One region of the Pseudoalteromonas simplex genome, then DNA from elsewhere that is predicted to be linked to it. Evidence: predicted binding sites of a transcription regulator. Region 1 holds the regulator's gene; each other region holds the start of a gene.
The links. Region 1 encodes sigma-54, which starts transcription at its own class of promoters, with help from an activator protein. Its sites were predicted from a motif close to GTTGGCACGNNNNTNGNNT; they were not measured.
Positions count from the first base shown of each region.

Region 2: the regulator sigma-54 is predicted to act here: its motif matches at 1,727-1,745, upstream of IRQ78_RS20260 (flagellar basal body rod protein FlgF).
Region 3: the regulator sigma-54 is predicted to act here: its motif matches at 1,382-1,400, upstream of IRQ78_RS08185 (EF-hand domain-containing protein).

Region 1 is NZ_JADILN010000018.1:14,990-20,418, forward strand. It holds gene mgtE (magnesium transporter) at 1-1,081, opposite strand, end outside; gene IRQ78_RS19705 (HPr family phosphocarrier protein) at 1,293-1,565, opposite strand; gene rapZ (RNase adapter RapZ) at 1,579-2,424, opposite strand; gene ptsN (PTS IIA-like nitrogen regulatory protein PtsN) at 2,425-2,877, opposite strand; gene hpf (ribosome hibernation promoting factor) at 2,881-3,168, opposite strand; gene IRQ78_RS19725 (RNA polymerase factor sigma-54) at 3,195-4,691, opposite strand; gene lptB (LPS export ABC transporter ATP-binding protein) at 4,798-5,429, opposite strand, start outside.
Region 2 is NZ_JADILN010000022.1:7,046-12,474, forward strand. It holds gene flgH (flagellar basal body L-ring protein FlgH) at 1-102, opposite strand, end outside; gene flgG (flagellar basal-body rod protein FlgG) at 118-906, opposite strand; gene IRQ78_RS20260 (flagellar basal body rod protein FlgF) at 928-1,692, opposite strand; gene flgE (flagellar hook protein FlgE) at 1,853-3,220, opposite strand; gene IRQ78_RS20270 (flagellar hook assembly protein FlgD) at 3,271-3,954, opposite strand; gene flgC (flagellar basal body rod protein FlgC) at 3,968-4,399, opposite strand; gene flgB (flagellar basal body rod protein FlgB) at 4,402-4,812, opposite strand; gene IRQ78_RS20285 (CheR family methyltransferase) at 4,949-5,429, opposite strand, start outside.
Region 3 is NZ_JADILN010000003.1:153,684-159,112, forward strand. It holds gene IRQ78_RS08180 (HAMP domain-containing sensor histidine kinase) at 1-1,121, opposite strand, end outside; gene IRQ78_RS08185 (EF-hand domain-containing protein) at 1,434-1,661, shown strand; gene IRQ78_RS08190 (hypothetical protein) at 1,671-1,898, shown strand; gene IRQ78_RS08195 (EF-hand domain-containing protein) at 1,997-2,230, shown strand; gene IRQ78_RS08200 (EF-hand domain-containing protein) at 2,235-2,468, shown strand; gene IRQ78_RS08205 (amidohydrolase) at 2,561-4,201, shown strand; gene IRQ78_RS08210 (YgjV family protein) at 4,204-4,434, opposite strand; gene IRQ78_RS08215 (Crp/Fnr family transcriptional regulator) at 4,703-5,359, shown strand; gene IRQ78_RS08220 (phosphoribosyltransferase) at 5,397-5,429, opposite strand, start outside.

The sequences.
Region 1 (5,429 bases):
TAAGTAATAAGAAGCGTTGGTTGGTTTGGTTGATATGACCAACCGCTATACCACGAATAACCAGAGTTAGGGTTTGGCTACCCGCAACACCCCCCATTGAAGGGACGATACCATTGAGTACCGCTAAAATAGGCAAGATTGCTAAGGTGTTTTCGAAAAAGCTTGCCACAATGGCTGCTAACAATGCGGTTAATAAGTTAACCCCAAGCCAAATAGAGCGACGCTGCGAACTTTTTAGCACTGGCGCAAAGGTATCTTCTTCGTCGTCAAGACCAGCGAGGCTTAGCATGCTGTGCTCTGCATCTTCACGGATTACGTCAACGATATCATCGATGGTAATACGACCAAGCAAGTGAGCGTTATCATCCACAACAGGGGCTGAAATCCAGTTGTGACGCTCGAACAGTTGCGCTACATCACTTTCATCCATAGAGATTAGGATTGACTCACAGTCTTCATCCATTAAATCACGAACAATTTTATCTGAAGGACTGGTCAGCAATGTAGTTAATGAAAGCGCGCCTAAAAAGCAGTTATGCTTATCAACTACATATAAGTCATCGGTACCCTCTGGTAGCTCACCTCGTAAGCGTAAATAGCGTAAAACTACATCTAGGGTAACATCTGGACGAATGGTTACCGTATCGCTGTTCATCAGGGCACCGGCTGAGCGCTCTTGATAAGAAAGCGCTTGAGTTGCCCTTTCTCTATCTTGCGAGTCCATTGCGCTAACAACGTCTTGATATACGGTATCAGGAAGACTACGTAAAACCTCACCTAAGTCATCGTCGTCCATATCTTCTGTAGCAGCAGCAATGTGCTCAGGCTCCATCTGGGCAATAATGCCAAGACGTACATCTTCAGAGAGTTCCTCTAGAACATCACCACGGACATCTGGGTCAACCAGCTGCCAAAGCATACGACGAATTTTATGGGGAGAAGACTCAAGTAAAAGGGCTGTATCACAAGGTGCCGTTTTGGCTAACATGCCGCGCACTTGAACAAATTGACCACTATTGAGTGACTTGGTCACTTGTTTGAGTTGTTGTAGTGGGTAATCTTGTTCAAAGGCTTCTGGCATTGGCGTCCTTACAACTGAAAAAAGTTTAAATAGGCTATGCAAATACAGCATAGTTGCTTTGTAGTGTATTTGCAGAGATATCGTCGCACTGCGATAAATTTATTAAGAGTTTTGTAATTTAGAAAAGCGAGCGATATAAAAGTAGGATATTTAAAGGGAATTTTAAATATCCGAAGTAAGTTTACCGTAAACCTTGAAGTCTTAGCAAATGCTATTCTTGCTCGTGAAAGCGTTGCGCAATTAATTCGCCGATTGCCGTTAATGCAGCGTCAGCGTCAGGACCTTCGCATACAACACGAACCTCTTTTCCTTGACTACTTTCAAGGAGCATTAACGCTAACACGCTGTCGCCTTCAGCTTCTTTCTCATCTTGAAAAAGTGTAATTTTGGCATCAAATTGCAGTGCTAGTTGCGCTAAAACAGTCGCAGCGCGAGCATGTAAGCCAAGTTTGTTTTGAATTAAAAAGGTATCTTCAGCGTGCATTGTTGGTGCCTAGTTAGATATCTTGTTCGCGGTGGCGAATTTTTACATTAGCATGAGTTTTAGAAAAGCTTTCACCAATTGTTTGCGCTAAGTAAACAGAACGGTGTTGGCCTCCTGTACAACCAATTGCAATGGTTAGGTAACTGCGGTTGTTGCGCTCTAGATGTGGCAACCAAGTCTGTACAAAGGTTTGAATCTGCCAAGTGAACTTTTGCACTATGCTGTGGCTAGCTAAATAATCCCTGACAGGCTGATCGAGGCCGGTTAGTGGCTTTAAATCAGGCTCCCAGTGTGGGTTCGGTAAAAAGCGTGCATCAAAAACGTAGTCAGCTTCTTTTGGAATGCCATGCTTAAAACCAAACGACATAAACGTAATAATCAGTTTTTTATCTTTCTTACCTAAAATCTTTTCACGAATTGATTCTGCTAACTGATGAACACTCAAATCAGTGGTATCAATCATAAAGTCAGCGCGGGTGATCAGCACATCAAGCAGGATTTTTTCTTGTTTAATGGCAAGATCAAGCGGTAAAGAATCAATCGATAATGGATGCAAACGGCGAGTTTCAGAAAAGCGCTTAATTAGGGTTTGGTCATCACTATCTAGGTAGAATAGTGTTGGGTTTGCAAAACCTGGCAGGTACTCAAGAATATCATTAAACTCTTGCTGCTCTTTCGGTAAGTTACGTACGTCGATACTGACGGCAATTTTGTCATAATTATCAGAAACACTTCGCACGAGCGAAGGCAGTAGGTTGACAGGAATATTATCAACACAGTAGTAGCCTAAGTCTTCAAGAACTCGTAAAGCGACCGATTTCCCCGAGCCTGAGCGACCGCTGATAATTATTAATTCCATTTATGCCTCTGATGCAATTACTTGAAATAGTTGCTGATCGCTTGTAGCACTTCGCAACTGTTTACAAAAATCTTTATCTTTAAGTCTATCAGCAATTGTTGACAAGGTCTTCAAGTGCAACTGGCAATCGCCATCTGGTACGATGAGTGCCACAAAAATATCAACGGGACGATTGTCTATCGCATCAAAATTGATGGGAGATTCACTGACAATAATAAATGCATGAGGTTCATCAGCACCACTCATTCGACCGTGGGGAATAGCTATTCCTCGGCCGATACCTGTACTACCTAACTTTTCCCTGTTCAGAAAAGCATCTAGGATATCTTGTTGAGATAAATGAGGAAACTGCTGGTGAGCTAACTCGCTAATATACTCAAGAATTCTTTTTTTGCTATTAAAAAGGACCGCAGCTTTGCTGCAGTCCTGATTAGTAAGTGAACTAAGTTTCATAATTTAATGTCGAGCTAATTTCTCTTTATGCTTAATGACTTGGCGATCAAGTTTATCGATCAATGAGTCAATTGCTGCGTACATATCTTGATGTTCTGTAGAAGCGAACAACTCGCCTCCGTTTACATGTAAAGTTGCTTCTGCTTTTTGGCTTAATTTTTCTACATCTAAAATGACATGAACATTATTAATATGATCAAAATGCCTTTCTAGTTTTGCGAACTTAGTGTTTACATAGTCTCTTAATGAATCAGTGACTTCTACGTGACGACCAGTTAAATTTAGTTGCATAAGCATTTTCCTTCTATGTAAAACGTCTAAATCAGACTTTTACGCTGATTAGACGGAGGTATTGCTAGAGACTCACGATATTTTGCAATTGTACGTCTAGCTACTTTAATTCCTTGCTCAGCCAATATATCTGCAATTTTGCTATCACTCAATGGTTTAACCGAGTTTTCTGCAGCAACTAACTTCTTGATTAAAGCGCGAATTGCTGTAGAAGAACACTCACCACCATTTTCGGTGCTGACATGGCTTGAGAAGAAATATTTCAACTCAAAAATTCCCCTTGGGGTATGCATATATTTTTGTGTTGTAACCCGAGAAATCGTCGATTCATGCATTTCGACCATTTCAGCGACATCGTTTAGCACCATTGGCTTCATTGCTTCTGGGCCATGTTCAAAGAAAGCTTGCTGTTGTTGCACGATACAGTTGGTCACTTTTAGTAAAGTATCGTTACGGCTTTCTAAGCTCTTAATAAACCACTTTGCTTCTTGTAAGTGAGAACGAATAAATTGGCTGTCGCTACTTGATTTAACAGAGCGAGACATCGCTGCATATTGGCTATTCACTCTAATTTTTGGCATACAATCTGGGTTTAACTCGACTACCCAGCGGCCTTTCACTTTTTTCACTGATACATCGGGTATGACGTACTCAGATTCTTCGCGTACTATGCTATCCGCAGGCTTAGGATTTAAGCTGTGAATGAGCGTCATCACTTCTTTAAGCTCGTTTTCTTTAAGCTTAGTCTTTTTCATTAAAGTGCGATAGTCGCGACTTGCTAATAATTCGATATGCTCAGATAAAACCATTTTAGTTTCAGCTAAATATGGCGTATTGGCATCGAATTGACGAAGTTGTATACACAGGCACTCTTGTAAACTTCGCGCGCCGATACCAACTGGATCGAATAACTGTATTCTTTTTAAGACAGCTTCAACTTCATCGAGTTCGATTTCTTCTTCATCATTATTTTGATTAAAGCTTTCGACAATATCTTCGCAGCTAACCGTTAAAATACCTGAGTCATCGATAGCTTCAACGATGGCAACGGCAATCGCTTCATCGGTAGGACTAAATGGTGTGAGCTGTAGTTGCCACATTAAATATTCTTGCAGTGTTTCTGTTGAAGCACCTTGGTAAATAGACTCGTCTTCAGGCATTGGCCCAGACGATGTTGATGGGGCGGCACTCATGTACTCATCCCACGTAACATCCATAGCTAAGTCATCGCTAACCGTATCCTTACTCAGAGCATCACTGCTTTCTTGCTCGAATTCGCTAGGTGCTTCGTCGGCAGACGCGCTGACTTGTACATCGTCAGACTCCGCTTTTTGCTCATTCTTACCGATGCTTTCTTCGTTGTAATCCGCTTCTTCCACTTCAAGCAGAGGATTACTATCAAGCGCTTCTTGAATTTCTTGCTGGAGATCCAATGTACTGAGCTGCAACAAGCGAATGGCTTGTTGCAGTTGTGGAGTCATTGTAAGTTGCTGGCCCATGCGCAGCTGTAATGATTGCCTCATGTATCCCTAACAATCCTTTTTAAGTTATCGGTAACGGTGAAGACACTGTTATCGATTTATTGTCATTGTATAAGTCTAGCAGATGCTCTAGTCGGTGGCGTAATGGTTACAGCCTGAATTGCTCGCCTAGATAAACATCACGTACAGTTTGGTCAGCTAATACGTGCTCAGGTGTCCCTGATGCAATTAGCTCCCCATGAGAAACAATGTAGGCTTTTTCACAAACATCAAGGGTTTCTCGAACATTATGGTCAGTAATAAGTACACCAATACCACGATTTTTTAGGTGCTCAATAATTTTCTTTATATCTAACACCGAAATAGGATCAACACCAGCAAAAGGCTCATCTAAAAGGATAAATTTAGGATTAGCGGCTAATGCACGTGCAATTTCAACGCGGCGTCGTTCACCACCTGACAGTGCCATACCTTGGCTATCGCGAATATGTTGAATGCTAAATTCATCTAATAAGTTGTTAAGCGTCTCTTCGCGCGTTGTTTTGTTAAGATCTTTGCGGGTCTCTAATATGGCCATCAAGTTTTGGTAAACTGTTAATTTTCGAAAAATAGACGACTCTTGTGGTAGATAACCAATACCTAAGCGCGCACGGCTGTGCATTGGCAAAAGCGTGATATCGTTATCATCGATGCTTATTTTTCCTTTGTCGCTTGGTACGAGCCCTACAATCATATAGAAGGTCGTTGTTTTACCTGCACCATTTGGCCCTAACAAGCCAA
Region 2 (5,429 bases), on a different contig from region 1:
AGGCGCATAGTAAGGGTCATCCTGAACCACATGATGATTTTGCGTTGTCATACAACCACCCAGCATCAATGCTACTGATGTGACTAAGATAATATTACGCATGCTGCCTCCTACCCATTAAAGTTGCTGATTGATGTAACTAAGCATTTCATCAACCGCTGAAATCACTTTTGAATTCATTTCATAAATTCGTTGCGTTTCAATCAAGTTAACAAGCTCTTCCGTTACATTCACGTTAGAGGTTTCAAGGGAACCTTGAACCACAGTGCCTAAACCATCGATACCAGGATTACCTTGCACAGGTGCGCCACTCACAGCGGTTTCTGTGTATAAGTTTTGCCCCATAGGCTCAAGACCCGATGGATTAATAAAATCACTAATGGTGAGCTGACCGATGACCACGTTCTCTGCTTGACCTGAAATACGCACTGATACTTCACCGTCTTGTGAAACAGTAATTGATTGTGCATCGTCTGGTACGTTCATTTCTGGCTGTAATGGAAAACCCGCGCCGGAAGTTACAATGCGACCATCTTCGTCAGTCGTGAATTGACCATTACGTGAATAGGCAATATTGCCATCTGGTAATTGCACTTCAAAAAAACCTGGGCCTGAGATCATCCAGTCCAATGAATTTTCAGTGGTAAGCATATTACCTTGTGAAAAGTTCTTTTGGTTAGCAACCACTTTGGCACCGGCACCAAGCATTAAGCCTGACGGCATTTCAGTGTCTTGCGACGAGCGGCCACCTGGCTGGTTAATGTTTTGATATAGTAAATCTTCAAATACGGCGCGGCTTTTTTTGTAGCCTACCGTGCTGGCATTCGCGAGATTATTTGAGATCACCGAAATATCGGTTTGCTGGGCGTCAAGCCCGGTTTTACTGATCCATAATGCAGGATTCATAACTCTACCCTCTCAGTCATCTTAAACAATGCGTAACAGCTGATCTTGACGCTCATCGAGCTCTTCGGCTGTTTTCATCAATTTAACTTGTAATTCAAATTGGCGTTGATTGCTGATCATATCGACCATTTCATGCACTGGGTTTACGTTCGACATTTCAAGCGTTCCCGACAATACTTTTACGTTAGGTGAAATGTCACAAAAGCCACAAAGGTCATTGACCAACATGTCTTCTTTTGGTCGAAATAAACCGTCATTGCCTTTTTCAAGCTGAGTGTTATCAGCCTCAATCACTTTTAAGCGATCAACCACTTCCAAAAAGTTAGCAGGCGCACCTTGCGGGCGAACCTGAATAGCGCCATCTTCACTAAACTCAACTTTTTCAATAGGCAATGGCAAAATGATTGGACCACCTTCGCCAATTACTTGACGGCCATGGCTGGTGATCAATGCGCCATCTGGAGTAATGTTTAATGTGCCAGTTTTGGTGTACGCCTCATTGCCGGATGCATCTTGTACGCTCAACCAACCACGGTCGCTCATCGCGATATCAAGCTCACGGCCAGTTTCAACAAAACCACCCGATTCCATATTAGATCCTGGGCGTTCTTGCATTGCAAACACCCTAGATGGCAGACCTTCACCAAAGGCTTGCATAGAGCGAGCTTGTGCAAAATCAGCTTTAAAGCCAGTGGTGTTAGCATTAGCAAGATTGTTGGCCTTGAGCTCAAGACCTCGCAAACTTTGCTTAGCACCCGACATGGCAATGTAGACCATTTTGTCCATAACATTGACTCACTAAAAATACGATAATTAGGAAATGCAATAAAAGTGCCAAAGTAAAATTGACGCTAAAATAGAAGAGAAAAATGAATAGTAAGAATGAAAAAAGGCTGCCAATAGAGGAAGCAGCCTTCGTGTCGGATTAAGCTTAGAACCGTTAAGATTAACGGATCTGTAGGATGTTTTGTTGTAGTGTTGAGTTAACCTCAAGCGCACGTGAATTTGCTTGGAAGTTACGCTGAGCACTAATTAAGTCAACAAGTTCATTGGTTAAGTTAACGTTTGATTGCTCAAGCGCTGATGAGTTAATTGAACCTAGAGTACCTGAACCTGGTTCACCCGCAATCGGCTCACCTGACGTTAAACTCTTCTTCCAAGATGTATCACCAACTTGTTGCAAGCCCTGTGAATTAGAGAAGCGCACCATAGCAACTTGACCTAGGAACGACGTATCTCCATTACTGTATGACGCAACAATTTTACCGTCAGAACCGATATCAATTCCTGATAGACGACCTACAGTCGCACCATCTTGCTCTAATGCTTTTACTTCAAAGTTACTTGCGTATTGAGTTGGAACTTTATTTGCTGTTGCCGCTTCATCACGCCAGTTAATAGTCACATCATCAGGGAAACTTGCACCATTCGAAAGTAAATCAGAAAGGCCTGTCGCAGCACCTAAACCACTCGGTAACGTTAATGGATTAAATGTTGTATCAGTATTCGCTGTACCATCTGTACTTTGTGGTAAGCCACTGGCATCAAACTGAAAAGTTGATAATGGTGTATAAGGTGTTGTGGTTTGCTCAACACCTGTTGCATCAAATGGCTTTTCATCTAATGTAGCGTATACTTCCCACTCATTTTCATTACCAGTCACTGTAGAATCAGTTTTCACAAAGAAGAACTGTAGAATATGCGGTTCACCTAATGAGTCATACACCGTTGTCGATGTAGAGCTGTTATAAGTTGCACTTGTTTCTGGATCGAATGGTGTCACAGTTGGCGCAGAGGCACGTGAATCAAGGTTAAATGACGAATAGACATTCGTGGTTGCACGTGGTGAACCTGATGCATCTGGAATTTGTAGCGCAGAAGATGTACTTAAGCTTACAGAGGTTGTGTCACCGGTTGCTTCATCAACAGGGAAACCTTGTAAGTAATTACCGCTCGCATCCACAATAAAGTTATCTTTATTAAGTTTGAACGCACCAGCACGCGTGTAAGTAAAATCTTGTGCACCTAAGTCATTCGCCATTGCGAAATAACCTTCACCAGTAATTGCTAAATCAAGTGAGTTATTTGTGAAAGAGAGTGAACCTTGGTGGAATTGTTGTGCCACCATTGTTGTTCTTACACCGTCACCATTTTTTGTTTTACCAGAACTAAATACTGATGATGCGTATACATCAGCGAACTCTGCACGAGACTCTTTAAAGCCCGTAGTGTTAACGTTAGCAATATTATTTGCTGTTACGTCTAAATCTTTTTGTGCGGCTGCTAAGCCTGTTAATGCAATATTGAAGCTCATAACTCACCTCTACCTATCTCTTAGCCTAAGCTAACCCAAACCTTTTATACTTATGCGATTTCAGCTATATCAGTTAGCCTAACCGCACCCTCTTTTGTATTTACGATAATGCCGCTTGCGCCATTAATATTGACACTTTCAATATTCTTAAAGGTCGCCATAGGCATACTGCTGTAGTCTCCATTTACAAAGCCTTCAGCACTGATGTCATACTCGCCTTCAGGGAGCACATTGCCATCGTTATCTTTACCATCCCACTCAAAACGCAGTGCGCCCGCAGACTGAGAACCTAATTCAATGGTTCGTACTAACTGACCTGAAGAATCTGTTATTCTTAGCGTTAAAGATTCAACGGCAGTCTCAGCAACCACCGACCCTTTAGCAAGGTTTTCACCGTCAAAGTCAATGGTGTCAGACTCTAATAACGCTTGCTTACCAACCAAAGTGGAAGCCTGTAACGCAGAATTTGATGTCATTGATGCAGTCAGTGAGTCAAACTTCTCGTTTAAGTTTGAAATACCTTCAGCCATAGTAAAGTTCGTCATCTGCGCGATCATTTGATCATTATCAGCAGGGTTACTCGGATCCTGGAACGACAACTGCTGTGTTAACAACGAAAAGAAATCTTCCTGAGAAAGTGTGTTGTTGTCTTCCTCAGTTGTTTGCGTATTGCTTTGATTCCAACGCAAGCTATCCATATAGGATGATGATGCAGAGCTGATGTCGTTACTCATAACTTATCCTCGATTACCGTTGTCCTAACAACAGTGTTTTACTTAACATTTGCTTAGCTGCATCAGCAACTTGCACATTTGTTTGGTAAGAGCGAGAGGCAGAAATCATATTTGCCATTTCTTCTACAACATTAACGTTAGGTTTGTAGATATAACCATTTTCATCCGCACTTGGGTGATTCGGGTTATATTCAATTTGTAGCGGCTTATCGCTCTCTACAATACCTAAAACTTTAACGCCTACAGAAGAGCCCTGAGGATTGCTTTGCGATGCTGACGCTTTGGTCAACTCTGCAGCAAAAACAGGATGGCGCGCTCGGTATGTCTGGTCTTGGCTAGAGCTAATCGTGTTTGCATTCGAAATATTACTCGCTGTGGTATTTAAGCGCACATTTTGTGCACTCATACCCGTGCCTGAAATATCAAAAACATTATATAAACTCATGATTAAGCTCCTTGACTACCGAGGGCTTTTTTAAGGCCTTTAATTTTACTACTCATAAATTGCAGGCTTGCCTGATACTCTAATGAGTTCTGTACATACAAGTTTCGTTCCACTTGTATATCTACAGAGTTACCATCGCCTGTATCTGCTTGATTTGGCGTACGAAACATTTCTGCACCGCCAACAAAACGGCTGCCTCCGGCAATATGTTTAGCATCGGTTCTTACCATGCTATTGCCGCCTTGTTGGTTGCTTTTTGCCGCTTTTAATGCCGAGGCAAAATCAATGTCTTTCGCTTTATAGCCCGGCGTATCAGCATTAGCGATATTGGTCGCTAATAACTCAGCGCGTTGTGAACGGATCAACATTGCATGGGGGTGAACACCAAATGCTTTATCAAAACTGATAGCCATAACCATCTCCAAAAAATTGACTCTAGAGTGATTAATGCAAAAGCTAAGCCAATAATGAAGGGGGTGGTTTTATTTACGTAAGATATTGAATAATAGATAAATTTAGCAACCTAAGAGCTAGGTTGCTAAGAAAGGTTTACTTTTTCTGGTAGATGATGCCTGGATTACAACGAACCATCTCAAAGCTATCACTTAAGCCCGCCATTGATTCTGACGCACCTAAAAAGAGGTAACCTTTAGGGTTTAGGGCTTGAGCAAATTGCGAGATAATTTTAGCTTTTACCTCTGGTGAGAAGTAAATGAGCACGTTACGGCAAAATATAATGTCAAACTTGCCCATTAAAGCGTATGAATCCAGTAAGTTAAGGTGTCTAAAGCTGACCATTTTGCGTATAGGGTCAATGACTTGAGCCATTCCATTGCCGCTGTCTTTAAAGAACTTTTGACGGCGTTCCATCGACAAACCACGCGCAAGCGCTAGCGAGTCATACTCAGCGTTTTTGCACATATCAAGCATGGTATTAGAGATATCAGTGCCGATTATTTGCGCCCCCATCTTTAATACACCTGGGTTTTTTGACTGAAACTCGGCAACCGACATGGCAATTGAATACGGC
Region 3 (5,429 bases), on a different contig from region 1:
TCAAGTAGCTCAATTGAGATAAACAAAGCTTTATTTGGTAATTCATTCACCCACACAATGGATAAGTCACGCGCTGATAATCGGTGCTCAAAATGACGCTCAATTTTGTTCATCATCAAATTAAAGTTAAGCTCGCTTAGGCTTTGCTTACTGGTGCGAATGGCATTGTAACTCAATAAGCTTTCAATCATGGCTCTGAGTCGCACCATACTTTGCGTTATTAGCTCAAGAACGGCTTGTTGCTCGCTATTGATAGGACCAACAATTTCATCTGCGAGTAAGTCTGTGCCTTCAACCATCGAAGCTAGGGGCGTTTTTAATTCATGTGTCACATGGCGTAAAAACGTATCTTTTTGCTGCTCAAGCATATGTAACTGCGCTTGAACCCACTCTAATTTATTACCTAATTCAACTAACTCTGACGAGCCGCGAACTTGAATTTTTTGCTGCCAGTGACCTTGTCCAAGTTTATCAATCACATGTGTGAGTTCTCTGAGCCGCCCGCTGATCCGCCAAAGAAACCCGCCCCCGACCAATAACGTGAGTGGAATTAACGCAACTAACCAATTAATAAATGAAGCTTGAAGTGCTTTTAATTGTTGCTGATTTTTTGTTATGCGTAATTCATTTTGCTCTTTGAGCCAATTTGTTTGCTCACTGATAAGCTTACTAGCGGGTGCAAACAGCTCACCATCTTGCTTTTGTTCTACTAATAAATGTTGATGCGCAAATTGTAATACCTCAGCCAATTGCCGCCACTGCGAGACATAATCAGCGGTTGGGCTTAAGAAAATGAGCTCATCGACACTTTGCAGTGACGATTGCCATTTGTTGGCAATTAAGCTATCGAGGGATTCACTTTTAAGCACCCAGTTTTGTCGAGTTGCTCGTTCAAGGCTATTTAAGTCTTGTTTGAGGTTGTTAAATGCTTTGGTAATTTCGTAATTGTCACCGACGATTTCTTGAGTCACTGCAAGCTGCTTATTGAGCGCATTTAAAAATAAAATCACCACCAAAGATAACGGTAGTAAAGACAGCAAAATGCTACAGACGAACTGGCCAATAAGACTAGGTCGCCAATTGAGTAACTGTTTTATTTTTACCGCTACTGTATTTTGCATATTCACTCTCAACATAATTGCAGATGCTGATTATTAGCGAACAAACTTAGACACTCGCTGAATCCGACCTTAAAAAGCACTGATTTTCCCCCAAAAACCGATACAAAGTTGCTATTTGGCAACAAACTAACTCATTGAAATAAAATAGATAAACTTTTAACACCTGAAAATCGTTGCAAAAAAGACACAACACCCTGTAACTATTTCGCATTCAAAACCACACAAAAACCATAACCAACTGATAATTAATAACTTTTAATATTGGCACTGATTTTGATTAGTACTAAGCAAATTAGTTATTTAGGACACAAAATGAAAGTAACGGCCCCGGTAGCCACCCTGCTTATAAGTCTGTTCTCAGTTCATAGTTACGCACTTGATTTGCAGACAACATTTAATGAGCTAGATAAAGACAGCAATGGTTTTTTGAGTGAAGCAGAAGCATCTGAAGATGCCTTGTTGCACGGCAACTTTACGCAAATTGATAGTAATCAAAATGGCCAAATTTCATTTTCTGAGTTTCAGTCGTTTATTCAATAGGAGATTGTAATGAAACAACTTTTAGCTGCATTTTCGCTGATGTTTTTAGTTATCAGCGCCACCGTTTTAGCATCACAAATGGATGTTCGATTTGCTAAATTTGATACAAACGCCGATGGCGAGATTTCATTAACTGAAGCAACCAAACACGATAACTTACTTAAGCAATTTGCCGATCTGGATGAAAACGGCGATCAGGTTTTGTCTGAACAAGAGTTTGAAAAATTCAAACCTTAACGGCTTAAAGTGCTTGCCATAATCCCAGAGGGAATGTGTAAACGGATTTAAATTTTGGGAGTTAAATTATGGCAAGCACTTTTATTTAGGAGACAATTATGAGAATTTTCTGGCTTGCTCCATGCACCTTAATTACTATAAGCTTCAATAGCTTAGCATTGGACGTAAAACAACGCTTTGATCACCTAGATAAAGATAAAAATGGCTTTTTATCTGAGCAGGAACTGTCATCGCAACCGCACTTGCAAAAACGCATAGCGCAGTGGGATACAGATAAAGATCAACAAATCTCGCTCCTTGAGTTTAAACACTATTTAACAAACAAGAGTTAAAGTAATGTCAAAATTAACCTTTGCCAGCCTAGTTTTAAGTTGTGCATTTAGCACAATGAGTTTTGCTGCAGATAGTATTGGTGAAAAATTTAAACAACTTGATCGTAATGACGATGGTTACCTGACTCGCTCAGAGTCTGCGAGAGACCCAGCTCTGTGGTCGCGATTTAAAAATTACGACAGTGATAAAGATAATAAATTATCCCTCAGTGAGTTTAAGATTTATGCGAGCAAATAAAGAGTTATAGTTAACTATTAATCTCTGCTGAGTTGCAGTTTACTGCAACTCTGATACTGTTTTCATAAATCAATAAAAACTATTAGAAGATTATGAAACTCATCATCAGCTTACTCGCAACAGCTTCACTTAGCTGTTTTGCCAACACCACTGTTATTTATAATGTAAATGGCTATACGCCTACCTATAAAGGCGAAACCCAACACTTTTCTGCACTGGTTTTTAAAGACGGTAAAATCGTAAAAACAGGCAATGACTCAATTAAAAATAGCTTCCCTGATGCCGCCGCAATTGATGGCAAGCAAGCCACATTGTTACCAGGCTTAGTCGATGCTCATGGCCATGTTATTGGTTTAGGTAATAATCTTTCACAACTTGATGTAAGGAATACGCGCTCGGCAGATGAGGTTGGCAAAATGCTGGCTGAGTTTGCCAAAGATAAACAAAGTTGGATCATTGGTCGCGGTTGGAACCAAGAGCAATGGCCTGGCGGTGAGTTTCCAACTGCAGCTGATTTAGACAAATACGTAAAAGACAAACCTGTGGTGCTTTCTCGCGTTGATGGTCATGCTGTGTGGGTTAACTCAAAAGCCATGGAACTTGCAGGTATTGCCAAACAAACTCCCTCTCCTGCTGGCGGTGAAATTTTAAAGCTAGATTCTGGCTTACCTTCAGGGGTATTCATTGATAAAGCCGAAACGCTTATTACTCAGCATATACCAAAAGTAAGCCATGCCAGCATAAATACAGCATTAGATAATGCAGGTAAACATCTACTAAGTTTAGGCATCACATCAACCCATGATGCCGGTATCGATTACGACACGTGGCAAGTATACAAGCAGCGCTCTGAGCAAAGTACTCTTCCTGTCAGAATCGTAGCCATGCTAAGTGCTGCCGATCCTCAATTAGAAACCATGCTCAAAGCGGGTAAATATAAAGACATGAATGACATGCTGTCGATTCGCAGTGTCAAAGTGTATGCGGATGGTGCTTTGGGAAGCCGAGGCGCAGCCCTCATTGAAGAGTACGCTGATCGTAAAAATCATCATGGCTTAATGCTTGAAACTCAAGAAAAGCTTGAGCAGCTATTTAACCTAAGCTTTTCCCATGGCTTTAGTGCAAACACTCATGCAATTGGTGATAAAGCCAATCACGTAGTACTCGATGCCTATGAAAATGTATTTAAAAAAACCGGTGGTATTTTACTTCGTAACCGAATTGAACATGCACAAATCGTGACTCCTGAAGATATTCCTCGTTTTAAAACATTAAAAATTATTCCATCAATGCAGCCTGTTCATGCAACCTCTGATATGCATATGGCTGAGCAGCGCCTGACTGAAAAACAACTTGAAGGGGCGTATGCTTGGAAGACCTTTTCAGCACAAGGCTCAGTGATTGCAGCGGGTTCTGACTTTCCAGTGGAGCTTGCTAACCCATTTGATGGTTTATATTCGGCCATCACCCGAATGGATCATAATCAATTACCAGAAGGCGGCTGGCGACCACAAGAGCTGCTATCGCGTGATGAAGCTTTGCGTGCATTTACTTTAGGTGGTGCTTATGCTGCACATCAAGAGTTTAAGGTAGGCAGTTTAGAGCAAGGTAAATGGGCTGACTTTATTTTGATTGATAAAGACTATTACAAAGCGCCAATCTCAGAGATCCACGATATAAATGTGACGCAAACTTGGATTGCGGGCGAGCTGAAATATAAAAAAGAGGAATAATATTACTCGGCGTCAGCTTTTTGCTGACGCTTTAATTTAACGATGTGGTAAATATTCACAAACGCCAGTAAGCCATTAGTGAAGGCAACGGGCACGGCTCCTATTGCTAATCCGTAGAAGGTAAATGCAATACACCCTGCTAAGTTAAGCCAACGTAGTTTTACTACATCGCTCATTGTCAAAGAAGCAACCAACAGTGCTGACGCTAAATAGCCTAAATATTCCCAACTCAATTGTTCTCTCCTAGGCTTTAGGTTAGCATTGGAGCTTGTCATTTTTTTTGACGCACTCTGTGCTATTTTGACAATAAAATAAAAAAGCTAACTTACTAAAAACCTTGTAAAGCTTAAGAATAACCTTGGCTTTAAAATCATTACACGGGAAATGAAGGTATCAGTAACGTGAAACACCTTACTAGCAAGTTAGCGTAAATTCTTAGAATCTTAATGCTAACGTCATTAAGATGTAATAAATAGGACAATTGTCCGAAGAGCGGCGTTAATGTTTCAATATCATTTTTCAAGCTATCTTGTTGACCAATTACTGACATTTGCTGGCAGCAGTTTTCAACAAGCTAAAAAAGAGGTGCTGATCCACCAAGATCAACCCTTGTCAAAACTCGTATTAGTGAGAAGCGGCACAGTGTCGTTCAGCTATGACGTGGGTAATGGCCGACGCCTTCTTTTAGGCCAGCTTGATTGTAACAACACACTGATAGGTGAAATTGAAGCTCTGAATAACTATCCGTGTATTTATACAGTTACGTGCTTTAGCGATGTAAGCTATAACCTAATAGAGCTCAAGCATTGGCGCGCACTACTGTTAGAAAAGCCAGAGTTAAGCTTGTACACAGCGCAAACAATTGCCGCTAAATTCCAAGAAAACCAAAAAATAAACTTAGATAAGCTGCTATTACCACTTAGCTACAACATAGCTAAAGATTGCTTATTAAGAGCTGAAAACAGCAACCCAACGTTACTGCGTGCCTACCCTACCGTAAATGCTGAAGCTGAGCGCTTTGCTACCACCGAAAGAGCATATAGACGCGTCGTTACAGAGTTAGTTGAAAAAGGCTTAGTGCAAAGAAGTAATCAAGGTTTACAAGTAGTAGATATCGACAAGCTTAGTGATTACGTCGATAGTTTTGCGCAGTTATAAGTGTAGGACACACTCATAACTGCAAGGGTATTCAAACTTACTTTTCTACAAGTAAATCATGAATATTAGC